DNA from 3 places in the Pantoea sp. SGAir0180 genome. Region 2 is predicted to be linked to each of the others. Evidence: predicted binding sites of a transcription regulator. Region 2 holds the regulator's gene; each other region holds the start of a gene.
The links. Region 2 encodes LexA, which represses DNA repair genes until DNA is damaged. Its sites were predicted from a motif close to TNCTGTATGTACATACAGNA; they were not measured.

Region 1: C1N58_RS09140 (metal-dependent hydrolase) is a predicted target of LexA. The motif match lies at 1,429-1,448, and genes of this name have one in related genera.
Region 3: C1N58_RS10950 (DNA translocase FtsK 4TM domain-containing protein) is a predicted target of LexA. The motif match lies at 3,477-3,496, and genes of this name have one in related genera.

What each region holds. Positions count from the first base shown of each region.
Region 1 covers NZ_CP028071.1:1,952,506-1,958,053, forward strand. Annotated here, with positions in the region: gene C1N58_RS09130 (YniB family protein) at 1-517, opposite strand, end outside; gene hxpB (hexitol phosphatase HxpB) at 671-1,339, shown strand; gene C1N58_RS09140 (metal-dependent hydrolase) at 1,470-2,060, shown strand; gene C1N58_RS09145 (L-cystine transporter) at 2,210-3,601, shown strand; gene C1N58_RS09150 (DUF6515 family protein) at 3,795-4,205, shown strand; gene osmE (osmotically-inducible lipoprotein OsmE) at 4,259-4,594, opposite strand; gene C1N58_RS09160 (multidrug effflux MFS transporter) at 4,839-5,548, shown strand, end outside.
Region 2 covers NZ_CP028071.1:3,498,547-3,504,094, reverse strand. Annotated here, with positions in the region: gene plsB (glycerol-3-phosphate 1-O-acyltransferase PlsB) at 1-977, opposite strand, end outside; gene C1N58_RS16470 (diacylglycerol kinase) at 1,106-1,474, shown strand; gene lexA (transcriptional repressor LexA) at 1,581-2,195, shown strand; gene dinF (MATE family efflux transporter DinF) at 2,305-3,627, shown strand; gene C1N58_RS16455 (CsbD family protein) at 3,799-4,011, shown strand; gene zur (zinc uptake transcriptional repressor Zur) at 4,083-4,604, opposite strand; gene C1N58_RS16445 (conjugal transfer protein TraF) at 5,028-5,548, shown strand, end outside.
Region 3 covers NZ_CP028071.1:2,346,884-2,352,431, reverse strand. Annotated here, with positions in the region: gene cydD (heme ABC transporter permease/ATP-binding protein CydD) at 1-1,315, opposite strand, end outside; gene trxB (thioredoxin-disulfide reductase) at 1,451-2,419, opposite strand; gene lrp (leucine-responsive transcriptional regulator Lrp) at 2,944-3,438, shown strand; gene C1N58_RS10950 (DNA translocase FtsK 4TM domain-containing protein) at 3,557-5,548, shown strand, end outside.

The DNA of each region.
Region 1 (5,548 bases), 1.5 Mb from region 2:
AAAGCAGAAAGTAACCGGCGATGGCAATCACCAGCGGCAGGATGTAGAGCGGGAAAATCTGCAGAAAAATGGTGTGGCGTGGGACCCGTACCTTTTCTTCCAGCTGCTGCCGGGTCCGACCATCGCTGCCTTTTGCCTGCTCAAGAATCATCTGATCTTCAATCCCTTCCCGCACATGGCGCACCTGACGTCCCATGCGCGCACCGGACGCTTCCAGCGCCAGCCCGACAAAAATCAAAATATAGATAAGCCAGAAGCCCAGATTCATCTGTCCATTGAACTCGGGCACCGGTGAGTTTTGCCAGAACACATTCAGAAACGGCGTATTAAAGCGAATCATATCCACCATGACATGAATGAAATCCAGCATTACGGCATCAATACCGGGTTTCTTTTCACTGTGCTTAAACAAAAAGCTCAGCAGTGAAATGATGGTAGACAGCAACGCGAGTAAAAAAATCACCCAGCCAGCGACACGCTTAAGGATGGCAATGCGGCCAGCCTGTTGATAGGTCATGATATCTCCTGAACCCAAAATCCCATTTGCTTCAGTCTACCTGCCCTTGCAGAATTTTCCCAAAAAAAAGAGCGGTCTGCGCCCGTTTCGCCTCATCTGCGCACCAACCCTGTGTTCATGCTAAGGTAGCCTGAACTTTTTAAGGAGCGACACATGTCTTACCACCGCCCTGTTTTTGCAGCTTTATTTGATATGGATGGATTGTTGATTGATTCTGAACCTCTCTGGGATCAGGCTGAAATGGACATCTTCTCAACCCTGAATATCGATTTGACCCGACGCCACGAATTACCTGATACGCTCGGATTACGTATCGATCAGACGGTGCGCATGTGGTACGAAACGTTGCCCTGGTCGGGACCAAGTCAGGAAGCGGTCACACAGCGTATCATCGCCCGTGCAATGGAACTGATTGCGATAAACCGCCCGCTTCTGCCCGGTGTTGAGTCCGCCCTCTCATTGTGCAAACAGCACGGCCTGAAGACCGGCCTGGTTTCCGCATCGCCCCGCTTCATGCTGGAACAGGTACTGGCGATGTTTAACCTGAATCACTATTTTGATGTGCTGTCTTCCGCCGAACATCTGCCCTACAGCAAGCCGCATCCGCAGGTCTACCTCAACGCCGCCGAGGCGCTGGGCATTGATCCGCTTCACTGCGTCGCGCTGGAAGATTCGGTGAACGGCATGGTAGCAAGCAAAGCCGCACGAATGCGATCAATTGTGATTCCGGCAGCCAGCCATCAGGATGATACCCGCTGGGCGCTTGCCGACGTGAAGCTGAGCAGCCTGACGCAGTTAACGCGGGAGCATTTGCAGGCTTAACCGCAAAGGCGCTGTAACCTGTTGCATCCCCTTAAAAATTAACGCTTCGTTACAGCGTCACAGGTTCTCATTTACTGGATAAATCCCTATACTGGATGCATTGACAGTTTCTTTTGCAGCCAGGTTTATCATGACGGCCGAAGGCCATATCTTTTTTGCAGTTGCCAGCGCCATTTTTGCGAAACGGGCCGAGCTCACCCCGGTGATGGCTCAGGCGGACTGGTGGCATTTAATTCCCGCCAGCCTGCTGACCTGCCTGCTGCCTGACATCGATCATCCTAAGTCCTTGCTGGGCCAGCGCCTGCGCTGGTTGTCGCATCCCATTGCCCGGGCATTTGGTCATCGCGGGTTCACCCACAGCCTGCTTGCCGTCGCGGCTGGCCTGTGGCTGTTCCAGATTAACGTGCCGAAAAGCTGGCCGGTGCCCGCCGATGTTCTGCAGGGCATGACGCTGGGTTACCTGAGCCACATTGTGGCCGATATGCTCACTCCGGCCGGCGTTCCTCTGCTCTGGCCCTGTCGCTGGCGTTTTCGTCTGCCCATTCTGAACAGCCAAAAAGGCAATCAACTGGAGCGCGCTCTGTGCCTGTGCCTGATGGCTTACGCGCTGTGGTTCCCGCTAGGGATGCCTGCGTTTGGCGAAAATGGCTGGCCCACTCAGGTATTTGATACCTTGCAAAACGGCGTCAGCCGCCTCCTGTCCGGGCATTCCGGCTCCTGAGCCACTGGCCGCTCAAGCAAAGTTATAAGCTATTCCATTTGGATATAAGATCGCACTAAATTCACCTGATACCATTTCCGGACACCTGTATGAACAATAACTACTTTTGCTTTCCTTACCAGGGGAATGCTGCATGATTCGGAGTTTCTATGGATATCCCTTTAACGCTTAATATCATTGCCTTTGTGGTGCTGCTGCTTCTGCTGTCACGCCTGAGCCGCGCCAACTGGAGTCTGTCAAAAAAAGTGCTGGTCGGGTTAGTGTTTGGCGTCGCGTTTGGCCTGGCGCTGCAGTTTATTTACGGCAGTAACAGCGATACGGTCAAAGCGTCAATTGGCTGGTTTAACGTGGTCGGTAACGGCTATGTCCAGCTGTTGCAGATGATCGTGATGCCGCTGGTCTTTGTCTCAATTCTGAGCGCGGTGGCGCGCCTGCATAACGCCTCTTCGCTGGGCAAAATCAGTTTCCTGACCATTGGGGTGCTGCTGTTTACGACCGCGATTGCGGCGCTGGTCGGGGTTTTCGTGACCGGGCTGTTCCATCTTAATGCAACCGGCCTGGTACAGGGTGCCCAGGAAACGGCGCGTCTGAGTGCCATCCAGAATAACTATGTAGGCAAAGTGGCCGATCTGACGGCGGCGCAGCTTATCCTGTCCTTTATCCCGAAAAACCCCTTTGCCGATTTAACCGGTGCCAGCCCCACCTCGATTATCAGTGTCGTCATCTTCGCAGCCTTTTTAGGCGTGGCGGCCCTGCACCTGCTTAAAGATGACGAAGTGAAAGGCCAGCGTGTCCTGACGGCGATCGATACGCTGCAGTCATGGGTGATGAAGCTGGTGCGCCTGATCATGAAACTGACGCCTTACGGCGTGCTGGCGCTGATGACTAAAGTAGTTGCCGGATCGAACCTGCAGGACATCATTAAGCTGGGTAGCTTCGTGGTCGCATCCTATCTGGGCCTGGGCATTATGTTTGTGGTACACGGTCTGCTGCTGTCCGTAAACGGCATCAACCCTATGCGCTTTTTCCGCAAAGTCTGGCCCGTGCTGACCTTTGCCTTCACCAGCCGCTCCAGTGCCGCCAGCATTCCGCTGAACGTGGAAGCGCAAACCCGTCGTCTGGGCGTGCCGGAATCCATTGCCAGTTTCTCGGCGTCGTTTGGCGCTACGATCGGGCAGAACGGTTGTGCCGGTCTTTATCCGACCATGCTGGCCGTGATGGTAGCGCCGACAGTGGGCATTAACCCGTTTGATCCGCTGTGGATTGCCACCCTGGTGGGCATTGTGACGTTGAGCTCAGCGGGCGTTGCCGGTGTCGGCGGTGGCGCGACTTTCGCGGCGTTAATCGTGCTGCCCGCGATGGGCCTGCCCGTCACGCTGGTCGCGCTGCTGATTTCGATCGAGCCGTTGATCGATATGGGCAGAACCGCGTTGAACGTGAATGGTGCAATGACCGCAGGTTCCCTGACCAGTCGCTGGCTGGGCCTGACAGACCGACGCGTTCTTGAGCAAGACGAACACCGTGAATTAGAGCACAGCTAATCACATCTGACCTGGCACCCGGTGCCAGGTCTTCTCCCTTTTCCCTGCCTGTTTCTCCTTATTTCCCCTCTCTCTTTACATTCACGTTAAGGAAACGTTAAGCGTGGTAAAGGGGCAATAATACGTGCGCTTTCTGCTTGTTTTTGGACGCTAAAAGGAGAATTCTGCAGCGAGTCACAGCAGGAGAATGCACATGAAAACGGTTATCGCTTCATTCCTCGCGTTAGCGATGATTACGCCCAGCGCAGTGTTTGCGCGCCCCGGCGACTGGGGGCCCGGCCCTCACTGGTACCGGCCCGGCCCAGGCTGGCATGGTCCTGCGCCACGCTGGCATGGTCCTGACCATTTCCACGTTCTGCCACTGGCGGCAACGGCGGTTCTGATTGGGGGATTAACCTACTATTTGCTGAATGGCAGTTATTATCAGCGACACGGTGATGAGTACGTGGTTGTTGAGCCGCCTGCTCCGACCTATGTCAGCAGCGTCGGCGGTATGCGGGTGCTGGATTTTAATGGCAGACGGTTCTACGTGCAGGACGGGCATTACTATCAGCGGGAGATTAACGGCAGCTACGTTGAAGTGCCGCGTCCGGCTGGACTGTAGAGATAAAAAAACGGCTCGCCATAAGCGAGCCGTTTTTTCAGGTCAGCGAAAATTTACTGCTTAACCTGCGGATCGGTATCGTATTCAGCACAGCTCTGGAAGCCGTAGTTCATCACGCGACCCATATCGTTATAGCTGACGAAGTAAGTCTGTGCTTTACCGTCACGCTCGCCAATCACATAGGTCTGACAGGTACCGCGCGCATGCACCATGGTGATTTCAGTTGAAGCAGGGCCAGCAATCTGACGGACCTGCTGGCGGGTCATGCCTTTTTTGACGTCCTTAACCACTGGCTTAGTCACGTAGCTTTCCGCACGATCGTAAGTCGTACAACCAGAGAGCGCAGCCAGCGTCAGCGCTGCAGCGATACATCCCATCACTTTATTCATCTTGTTGTTCCTCATTTTTTGTCCATGTGGTGAAAAGCCTGGAACATAAAACGGTTTTTATCAAGTTAATGACAGACTTAAACTCAATCTGTCTCGCGGGATTTGTTAAAATGCGCCAGAACAGACCAGGCATGCTGGCTCACTGCACCATTGCGTGTTGGCCAGTGCCGTTTTTACAGGCACAAAAGACGCGCTGAATGCACTTTTGTGACAACGTCACTTAAACATTATCATCAGAGGCCAAATGACGCTTTCCTCACCCAACCGGCTGGTTTACGCCATCACCCTGGGATTACTGGCTGCGCTGGGACCGTTGTGCATCGATCTGTATCTGCCCGCCCTGCCGCAGTTAGCCAGTGACCTGGCTACGCCAACGTCTACGGCACAGCTCAGCCTTACCGCCGGCCTGCTGGGACTGGGCGCCGGTCAGCTTCTGTTTGGTCCCATGAGCGACAAATTTGGTCGTCTGCGCCCTCTGACCCTGTCACTGACGTTGTTGTTTATCGCGTCGCTGGGCTGCGCCCTTGCCCAGACTATCGATCAACTGTTACTGGCTCGTCTGTTTCAGGGATTAGCGGGAGCGGGCGGTGCGGTGCTGTCACGGGCGGTAGCGCGCGATATGTACAATGGCCATGAACTGACGCGCTTTTTTGCGCTGCTGATGCTGGTTAACGGCCTTGCCCCTATTGGCGCCCCCGTACTGGGCGGAGCCCTGATGACCGTGCTGGACTGGCGCGGTATTTTTGTTGTGCTGAGCGGCATCGCCATTTTGCTCATCCTGCTGGCGCGCGGGAAACTGCATGAAAGTCTGCCCGTTGATCGGCGGAGTCAGGGCTCGGTTTTTGCTGCTTATGCTGCGCTGGGGCAGGTCATCACCCACCGTGCCTTTATGGGTTTCTGCCTGACGCAAGGGTTTATGATGTCGGGCATGTTCGCCTATATCGGCGCATCGCC
Region 2 (5,548 bases):
AGGCCCTGGTGATACAGCACATAAGACAGTAGCAGGTAGTCCATATGGCTGCGGTGGCAAGGCACATAAACAATTTCATGGCCGTCCTGCGCCAGCTGACGTACCCGCTCACCGCCGTTAACGTTGATCCCCTGATAGAGTCGGCTCCAGAGCCAACCCATCACGCGGTCGGTGATACGAATCGCTTCGTAGGAAAAGTTGGCCGCAATTTCTTCCATCATTTCAATGGCGTTTTGCTGCGCTTTCTCATGGGAGATTTTCTTGCTACGCGCCTCGTCTTCCACGGCTTTTTCAATCGCTTTCGACTGCAACAGGCGATTGAATAAATCCTGGCGAGCCGGCAGACGCGGTCCCACCGCGGCCAGGCGCTGACGGGCAAAGTGGATGCGCGCTACGCGAGCCAGCTTCTGCGCAATCGACTTGTCGGTACCGTGTTCGGTCGCCATACGACGCAGGGAGACCGTGGGCGAAAAACGCACAAAACTGTCGCGGCCATGCCAGAGAACGGCAAAGAATTTTTGAATGCCGTTAAGGAGCCGCAAATGAGGCGGATGATCGTCGCCCTGGACTTCCCGACCCGGCGCACGGCCAAACATGACTGAAACCGGTAACATCTGAACATCAAGTTCAGGGTTGCTGCGGTGCAGATCAAGATACTCGTGGAAGATTTTGACCGATTCAAGGCTGGGCACGAAATAGGGGAACACACGCGGACCGTCATTAATAAAGACATGACGCGGCAACAGGGCGCCGTCTATCTCCAGCGGAATAAGCGGATCAGGCAGATCGTGCCGGATGCACTGCGCGCGTAAAGTCAGGAGATCGGCCTTTGAATCATAAGGCAGGACATACATAATAGGCCGGGTAGGATCCAGCCCATGTTCGGAGACGGGATCAGCCGGAATGGCCTTACTCTTTACCAGAAATGAAAGGGGTAAGTTCAGCAATTTATAAAAAATTTTACGCCAACCTGACATAGACAACATGAAGCCTCTTGTTAGCAAAGCGGCGCAAGCATATCAGAACGCGCAGCAAAAATCTGTGACAGCGACAATTGTGCGCTGCCCGGTATTGACGTCAATCCTTTGAAAAGAGTTCCTTTATCATGACAAATAATGTCACCGGCATTACCCGGATTGTGAAAGCGGCTGGCTACTCATGGCAAGGTCTTCGCGCCGCCTGGCAGCATGAAGCTGCCTTCCGCCAGGAAGCCGTAATTTCACTGGCGGCAATTATCCTGGCCTGCTGGCTGGATGTCGATACTATTTCGCGCATCCTGATGATTGGCGCGGTCATGCTGGTGATGATTGTTGAAGTTCTGAACAGCGCCATCGAAGCAGTGGTGGACCGCACAGGGCAGGAACGACATCCTCTTGCCGGCCGTGCCAAAGATATGGGATCGGCCGCTGTTTTGCTGGCAATAGTACTGGCCCTGTTCGTTTGGGGAACGCTACTTTGGTCGCATTTGCGATAAGCATTCCATCTCCCGTCAAATTACTGATTTTGGCCTGACTTTTGGTTTCCATTTCACCAATACCTGTATATACTCACAGCGACTGTATAAACAACCAGGGGGCGGGATGAAAGCATTAACCAGCAGGCAGCAACAGGTCTACGACTTGATTCGCGACCACATTAATCAAACGGGCATGCCGCCTACGCGTGCAGAAATTGCTGCGCAACTGGGCTTCCGCTCACCTAACGCGGCAGAAGAGCATCTGAAAGCGCTGTCGCGTAAAGGCGTGATTGAAATCGTCTCTGGTGCGTCCCGCGGTATCCGTTTGTTAATGGAAGAAGAACCTTCAGATGGCCTGCCACTCATTGGGCGCGTTGCGGCGGGTGAGCCGTTGCTGGCCCAGGAACATATCGAAACCCACTACAAAGTGGATCCAGACATGTTCAAGCCCTCTGCCGATTTCCTGCTGCGCGTTAGCGGCATGTCAATGAAAGACATTGGCATCATGGATGGTGATTTGCTGGCCGTGCATAAAACGCAGGAAGTGCGTAATGGTCAGGTGGTGGTAGCGCGCATTGATGACGAAGTCACCGTGAAGCGCTGGAAAAAGCAGGGATCAGTGGTGCATCTGTTACCTGAAAATACGGATTTTGAGCCTATCATTGTCGATACGCGTGCGCAGTCGCTGACGGTTGAAGGTCTGGCGGTTGGCATCGTACGTAACGGTGAGTGGTTATAACTCTTCTTAAGGTTGGCTCTTTACGTCAACCTTGACGTTACCCAGTCTGCCCCTGTTTTGCCGCTGTGGGTTCATCTGCAACACCAGCGGCGCATTGCACGGACGTTACATGCGCTTCCTGACAGCTACTGATAAAAAACTGTGGCGGCTGGCGCTGCCCATGATCCTGTCAAATATCACCGTTCCTCTGCTCGGTTTAGTCGATACAGCCGTTATTGGCCATCTCGACAGCCCGGTTTATCTGGGCGGCGTTGCGGTCGGGACGACCGTTACCAGTTTTATCTTCATGCTGCTGCTTTTTCTGCGTATGAGCACGACAGGCCTGACGGCTCAGGCGTTTGGCGCGGGCGACAAAACGGCGCTGGCGCGCGCATTGGCACAGCCCCTGATCATTGCCTTACTGGCCGGCAGCCTGTTTATTGCCCTGCGTCATCCTGTCACGGCATTAGCAACCCGCTTTATCGGCGGAGAGGCCGCTGTGCTTGAGCAGGCTGCGCTGTTTATCCATATTCGCTGGCTCAGTGCGCCCGCCATGCTGGCTAACCTGGTGATTCTGGGCTGGCTGCTGGGCGTACAGTATGCCAGAGCGCCGGTCATCCTGCTGGTGGTGGGCAACGTTATCAATATTCTGCTGGACCTCTGGCTGGTGCTGGTGCTGCACTGGGGCGTCGCCGGGGCTGCAGCCGCGACGGCTATCGCGGAGTATGCGACGTTGCTGGTTGGGGCACTTATGGTCTGGCGCGTGCTGGCGCTGCGCGGCATCACGCTGCACAGTCTGGTCCATAGCTGGCGTGGCGATATCCACCGCCTGCTTCGCCTGAATCGCGACATCCTGCTGCGTACCTTACTGTTACAGCTTTGCTTTGCCTCTCTGACCGTGCTGGGAACGCATATCGGACCTGATGTGGTGGCGGTAAATGCCATCCTGCTGATGTTCATGACGTTTACCGCCTATGCGCTGGATGGCTTTGCTTACGCCGTCGAAGCTTTTGCTGGTGAGACACACGGCGCAAAAGACGGCAGCCGGTTGCAACTGGTATGGATTGCTGCCTGCCGTCAGGCACTGTCAGTCGCGCTGTTTTTCTCCGTGGTCTATGCTGTTTGTGGCTATCAGATCGTGGCTCTCCTGACATCGATTCCCGCACTTCAACAGGCGGCTGACCGCTTTCTGCCGTGGCAGGTTGTCATGCCGCTGGTTGGCGTCTGGTGCTATCTGCTGGATGGCATGTTTATTGGTGCGACGCGCGGAAGAGAAATGCGCAACAGTATGGCGATTGCCGCACTGGGCTATTTCCTGACGCTGTTAACCGTGCCTTTTATCGGTAATCACGGCTTATGGCTGGCGATAGCCGTTTTTCTGGCGCTTCGCGGCCTGTCACTTTGGCTGGTCTGGCGCAGGCACTGGCGCAATGGCACCTGGTTTAGCGCCTGAGCAACTTGCCTGAAATATGACGCAGGATACATAAAATTTTCATTTTTTCCGGCAAAACTGAAATTAGCTACTACAATTATCTTTGAATGGCGCTATTAAACAGCGCTTTATATCGTAATTTTGCCTGATGGCAAAATAAAACGAAATCGAAGGATGACGTGGAGGTCTGCAATGAATAAAGACGAAGCGAGTGGTAACTGGAAACAGTTCAAAGGAAAAATGAAAGAAAAATGGGGCAAGCTGACCGATGATGACATGCAAGTCATTGAAGGTAAACGCGATCAGCTGGTCGGCAAAATTCAGGAACGTTACGGCTACGCGAAAGATCAGGCGGAGAAAGAAGTAACGGACTGGGAAGGTCACAACAAGGATTACCGCTGGTAATCACGTTATTCAGGGATGCTCCTACCCGGGCCGGTACGCTCATGCCGGCCAGACCGCACAAGGATGTGCAATTAACTTCGTTTACTGCGTTTCTTCCCGTCAGCCTGATGGTCATGATCACAATGTTCATGCTGTTCACAGGCTTCAACTTCCGCACAGTTTTCACATAACCCGTGCGCCTCTATCACGCTATGCCGCAGGACAAAGCTTGCCTCTTGCGCCAGTGATGCGATGATTTTTTCTGCGCCCTGCGCCTGCTTTTCCGTGACCAGTGCACAGCGATCGCAGACCAGCATCACCGATGTATGGGCGGGTGCGTCGAAATGGTGGCACATCACATAGCTGTTATTGGACTCGACGCGGTGGATAAAACCCTGCTCAAGAAGAAAATCCAGCGCACGGTAGACGGTAGGAGGCTTGGCCTGGGGCTCACTGACACGCAACTGATCAAGCAGGTCATAAGCACTGATCGATCCTGGCTGTCCGGCCATCAACCGCAGGACCTCTGCACGCTGGGTCGTCAGGCGAACACCGCGCTGTAAACACAGTTTCTCAGCCTGGGTCATGATTTGCTCTGGCGTCATGGTTGACATGGAATTTCTCCGTTTGACAGGTGATGTTATCTTATCACATTAATGATATGTACGATGCACCTTGCCTGTCTGCACCTCCTCCCTTTACCCGTGCTTATCTGTTCCTTACGACTTTGCGCCCGTCTGCGAGGCCAATATATGTCAGAATGTTTGTAAATATTTTTTCCTTTTGCTTTACATCTCACTGAGTTAAGAACTAATGTTTAAAAGTTCTTAATAAAGTGCTGGTCCCGGCCTCCTTCTGTTAACGCTTTTTGGATGGTAACCAGACATAACGGATCGAAAAATAATCAATCAATGGAATTGCGCCACTATTTACTCTGAATTCACAGCAATAAAGCGTTAGCCATCCTCCACAATGGGGCTAACAAACTATTCGGTCGTTAATGTTTTAACGGCAATTTTTCAGGTGATGATAAGCAAATGGCAAAATTAACCGTCCCACGTTCCGTTCTGGTTTTCCCTGCAGTGTTTAATGCTCTGGTTTTTTCATCATCCGCGCTGGCCGCGGGAACCTGGTACGATGCCCGTAACGATGCAATGGGGGGAACGGGCGTGGCATCTTCTACCTACGGGTCTGCCGTTTTAGCTAACCCGGCGTTAATGACCAAAGCAAAACCCGATGACAACGTCAGCATCATTTTTCCCAGTGCGGGCGCGCAAATTACTGATAAAGACAAGATGATCGATAAGATCGATAACATTACTGACACGGTAAATCGCTATCAGGATCTGTTTGATAATGCCTCGACGTTAGAGCTGCTGCGCCGTATTCCTGAGATACAGGCTGCGTCAGGGGATCTGGCCAATACGCTCAGAGATTTACGCGGTAACAAAGCCAACGCGACAGCAGGTGTCGCGATTGCAGTCACCGTTCCGAATGAAACGCTGCCTTTTGCCTTTGTCACCAAAGCCTATGGTACGGCGCATGTCCGCGCGAATGT
Region 3 (5,548 bases), 1.2 Mb from region 2:
TTGCGGCGGGTAGCTGGGGATTCTGGCCGACCCAGGCAAGATGCCGATGCCAGTCATGGCGTGCGATACGGTGAAGTTCAATGCCGTTAACTTTCAGCGATCCCTGATAAGGTAAAAAGCCCAGCAGGGCATTTAACAGTGCGGTTTTGCCTGCACCGCTTTTGCCCACCAGCGCGACGCGCGTGCCTGCGCGCAGGGTGAAGGTGAGCGGGCCGCAGAGCTGATGGCCATTGGGCGCGTGCACCGTCAGATTTTCTGCCACCAGCTCTACTGGCGCCGTTGCGCTAAAGGCGTCGCTGGCGGATGTGTTTTCGGCCTCTGGCGTTTCCTGCATAAAGCGTTCAAGCGCATCGGCACCGCCAATTGCCTGCGCTTTAGCATGGTAGAATGTGCCCAAATCGCGCAGAGGCTGAAAAAATTCCGGGGCCAGAATCAGCACCAGGAAGCCGGCAAACAGCGTCACGCCGCGGCCATAATCACCAAAGTGCAGTTCGCCCAAATAGGAAAAGCCAAAATAAACGGCGACAACGGCGATGGACAGTGACGCAAAAAATTCCAGTACTGACGAAGAAAGAAAGGCCAGGCGCAGAACCTCCATCGTCCGTTGACGGAAATCCGTCGTGGCGTCAGCAATCGCCTGTTTTTCGGCGTCTGCCCGATGAAACAGACGCAGGGTTTCCCGACCACGCAAGCGATCCAGAAAGTTGCCACTCAGGCGTGCGAGCGCCACAAAGTTACGGCGATTAGCCTCGGCCGCGCCCATGCCGACCAGGGCCATAAAAAGCGGGATCAACGGCGCGGTCGCGAACAGGATCAGACCTGCCGCCCAGTTTAACGGAAACAGGGTGAGCAATATGCAACAGGGAATGACCGCCGCCAGCGTCATCTGTGGCAAATAACGCGCGTAATAGGCCTGCATATCCTCGGTTTGCTCAAGGAGTAACGTTGCCCAGCTGCCGGCGGGCTTGCCCTGTATCCAGGCCGGACCCAACGCGGCCAGACGATCCAGCACCTGTTTACGCAAAGCCTGACGGATGGCCTGCCCTGCACGGAATCCAGCCTGCTCACGGGCATAATTCAGCGCGGCGCGCAGAACAAAGCACAGGATCAGAAGTGAAAATGAGGACAAAAGGGAGGCTGGAGAATGCCTGTCAATAATCAGCGCCTGCAGTAGCGACGCTAAAAGCCATGCCTGCATGATAATCAGAAGCGCGCCAGCGCAGCCCAGCAACGACGTAACGCGCAACCAGGGGCCAGCATGATGACACTGTTGACGAAGCCAACGAGTAAGATGCTGCTGACGCGATTTATTCATGCGAAACCCAATGTGGCAAAGACAAATGAAATGAGGCTGGTCCTCACACCCGGCGCCTGAATTTAGCATGGTGATAATAAAAAAGGCGACTGAAAAACAGTCGCCTCAAACAATTAAGATCAGGTTATTAACAACTTACTTATCGTTCTTAACCAATCCGTCAAGATAACGCTCTGCATCTAACGCAGCCATACAACCGGTACCGGCAGAGGTAATGGCCTGACGGTAGATATGGTCCATGACGTCACCCGCGGCAAACACGCCAGGGATACTGGTTTGCGTGGCATTACCATGCAGGCCGGACTGTACCTTGATGTAGCCGTTTTCCAGCGCCAGCTGACCATCGAAAATCGCCGTATTCGGGCTGTGTCCGATAGCAACAAACAGGCCGGCAACATCCAGCGTTTCGGTCTCTTCGGTATTCAGCGTTGAACGTAGCGTCAGGCCCGTCACGCCCATCTGATCGCCGACCACTTCTTCCAGCGTTCTGTGTGTATGCAACACGATATTGCCGTTGCTGACTTTTTCCATCAGACGATCAATAAGGATTTTCTCTGCGCGGAAGCTGTCGCGGCGGTGAATTAAATGCACTTCAGAGGCGATATTCGCCAGATAAAGTGCTTCTTCAACCGCGGTGTTTCCGCCACCGATAACGGCGACTTTTTGGTTGCGGTAGAAGAAACCATCACAGGTCGCACAGGCCGAAACGCCTTTGCCTTTAAAAGCGTCTTCCGACGGTAAGCCCAGATAGCGTGCTGATGCACCCGTGGCAATAATCAGCGCATCGGCAGTATATTCGCCACTGTCACCGGTCAGACGGAAGGGACGGTTCTGCAGATCGACCGTATGAATATGATCGAAAATAATTTCCGTGTTAAATTTCTCGGCATGCTCATGCATACGTTCCATCAGCGAGGGACCTGTCAGATCATGCGGGTCGCCCGGCCAGTTTTCCACTTCCGTCGTGGTGGTCAGCTGACCGCCTTTTTCCAGCCCGGTAATCAGTACTGGATTCAAATTGGCGCGTGCAGCATAGACGGCCGCGGTATAACCTGCCGGACCAGAGCCCAAAATGAGCAACTTACTGTGTTTAGCCGTACTCATGCGTTCCTCAGTTTTATTCACCTGACATAACCTGCGATTGTAGGGAATATGCCGTAGCAAAGACAACACTTGCGCACTTTTGTTAGCGATTGCTGCAAACGGCGTAGACGATGAATGGCTTTTTCGCCTGCCTCCTGTGCCAAAAGGGGGCAAAAATTCAGTTTACAGACCACCATCGCACGAAAATACTCATTTAAAAACAGTGACCCAGCGAAGTGTCTGGCATCTTGTCCTGAATTTAGACATTTTACTTTGACAATCGCCTGCGCATTTGCGAAAACAGTGTGAGAAGCGAATAACTTAGTCTGAACAAAACGGGTGTTGCCGCCGCGTTTTGGGCAGAGTACCGAACGAATTTTATCGTCTGATATTGGTCATGACGCATGCGGTGGACAGACAGCATGCGTCATACAAATAGGTACGAATGCGCTCAGACGCCGTTATTTCACTTCAAAAATGCCCCGAACAATGACCGTTTTCAGGGGATGGCAGGTAAAGGGAAGGAATGAAGAGAGACAATAATAATGGTAGATAATAAGAAACGCCCCGGTAAGGATCTCGACAGGATCGACAGAAACATTCTCAATGAATTGCAGAAAGACGGTCGCATCTCAAACGTGGAACTTTCCAAACGTGTAGGATTATCTCCTACACCTTGTCTTGAGCGTGTACGCCGTCTTGAACGTCAGGGGTTCATCCTTGGCTATACTGCGCAACTCAACCCTCACTACCTGGATGCTTCATTACTGGTATTTGTTGAGATTACTCTGAATCGTGGCGCACCTGATGTGTTTGAGCAATTTAACGCCGCTGTGCAAAAACTTGAGGAAACTCAAGAGTGTCACCTGGTTTCTGGTGATTTCGACTACCTGCTTAAAACGCGCGTGCCTGATATGTCCGCTTACCGCAAGCTGCTGGGTGAAACCTTGCTGCGCCTGCCAGGCGTAAACGACACGCGTACTTATGTGGTGATGGAAGAGGTCAAACAGAGCAATCGTCTGGTGATCAAAACGCGCTGATGCGTGGCAGGTGCAAAGCCTGGGAAATTTCGGTACACTCCTGTGAATACATACAGGACCAGCGTCGGGTGAGCCCGACGCTGTTGTTTCTTACTTTACAGGCACCTGGAGAGATCTCTTGAGCCAGGAATACACAGAAGATAAAGACGTTTCGTTACAGTCGCTGAGCAGCGGACGCCGTCTGCTGGAAGCGTTACTTATTTTGGTGGCATTGTTCGCCATCTACCTGATGGTTTCCCTGGTCAGCTTTAATCCTTCCGATCCGAGCTGGTCGCAAACGGCCTGGCATGAACCTATCCATAACATGGGTGGCACAGTCGGCGCATGGCTGGCTGATACGCTGCTTTTCATCTTTGGTGTGATGGCCTATGCCATTCCGCCGGTCATACTGGGGCTGTGCTGGATAGCGTTTCGCCAGCGGGATAACCAGGATTATGTGGACTACTTTGCCATTGGTTTACGCTTAATCGGTGTCCTGGCCCTGGTCGTCACCACCTGTGGGATGGCCGCGCTCAACGCGGACGACATCTGGTATTTTGCTTCCGGAGGCGTCATTGGCAGCCTCGTCAGTAATGCCATTTCACCCTGGTTCAGTCCGGCAGGTGGCACACTGACTTTGCTCTGCATCTGGGCCGCAGGGATCACGCTGTATACGGGCTGGTCATGGTTAACCATTGCGGAAAGAATCGGTGGCGTGGTCATGGGCGTGCTGACATTCGCCAGCAACCGCTCACGTCATGATGAACCCTGGCATGAAGAGGACGAAGCAGACGATTATCACGAGAGCGCACCCGTCCTTCATGCTCAGACGGACGACGACGATGACGTATTGCTAACCGCGCCGCGTAAGGCGCAGCCCGATCTGGATGCGCATGATCCACTGTTAGCCAGGGCCGCCACCGCCACCCGCGCCGCTGTTGCGGCCACAGCCGAAGTATCTGCGACCACGACACCGACGGCAAGCGCTCAGGCTACTGCCACAGCACCTGCGCAGCCTGCTGCCGCAACAATGGCGGCAACGCCTGTCAGTGCGCCATCAGCTTCACCTGAGCCTGAACAGGTTGCAGCGACGCCTGAACCTGTTTCGCCTGTTGCGGCATCGCCTCATCCTGCCCCGGTGACGCACACTGCACCGCGCGAGCCGATGCCACAGGAGAAGCCTCTCACTGAACCGCCGCGCTACCGCTTTGAGTTACCGGACGATGCACCGGCGGCTGCCCCGCACTTTACCGCTTATGAGGATGACGAACCCAAAATGGGTAACTGGCGTGAAGCCACGTCAGCAGCCTCGCTGAACAGCGCTGCTGTCGCCGGTGCTGCGGCAACCGCAGCATCGTCAGCATCCTCACCGCTGTTTGAGCCTGTCCCTGAAACGGTGTCGAATCCACAGGTGAAACAGGGGATTGGTCCGGCGCTGCCGCGGCCTAATCCGGTTAAACTGCCTACCCGACGTGAGCTGGCCTCGTACGGCATTAAACTGCCTTCACAGCGTATGGCGGAAGAAAAAGCCAAACGTGCTGAACTGCCGTCATCACAACCTACGAAAGAAGATGCGTCACTCACTGACTGGTCAGCAGAGGAGCAGGATGCGCTGCAACAGGCAGAGTTGCGTCAGGCGTTCCAGTCAGAGCAGCAGCAACGCTATGGCGAAAGCTGGCAGCAGGACGACGCGCACGAGGACGATGAGCTGGCATTGCAGCAGGCCTCGCTGGCGCGTCAGTTCGCACAGCAACAGCAACAGCGCTATGAAACGGTGCCTGAAGACAATGCACCCGTTTTCAATCTGGATACGTCAGCGGCCTTCGATTTCTCCCCAATGAAGGACCTGGTCGACGATGGCCCTGTCGAGCCGCTGTTCACCATTGCAGCATCGCCGGACGTCAGCGAGGTCGCGCCACAACATGAGCCCTGGCAGCACGTTCAGGCTGCACCAGAACAGCCTGCGGCTCAGCGTGTAGAATCGGCCCAGACCTTTGCGGCCGATCATTTTGCCGCGCCTGCGCAGCAGCCGGAGCCGGTCACGGAGGCGAAGCCATCCGTGCATGACAGCCTGATTCACCCCTTCCTGATGCGTCACGAGCAGCCACTCGAAAAACCTTCTACACCCTTA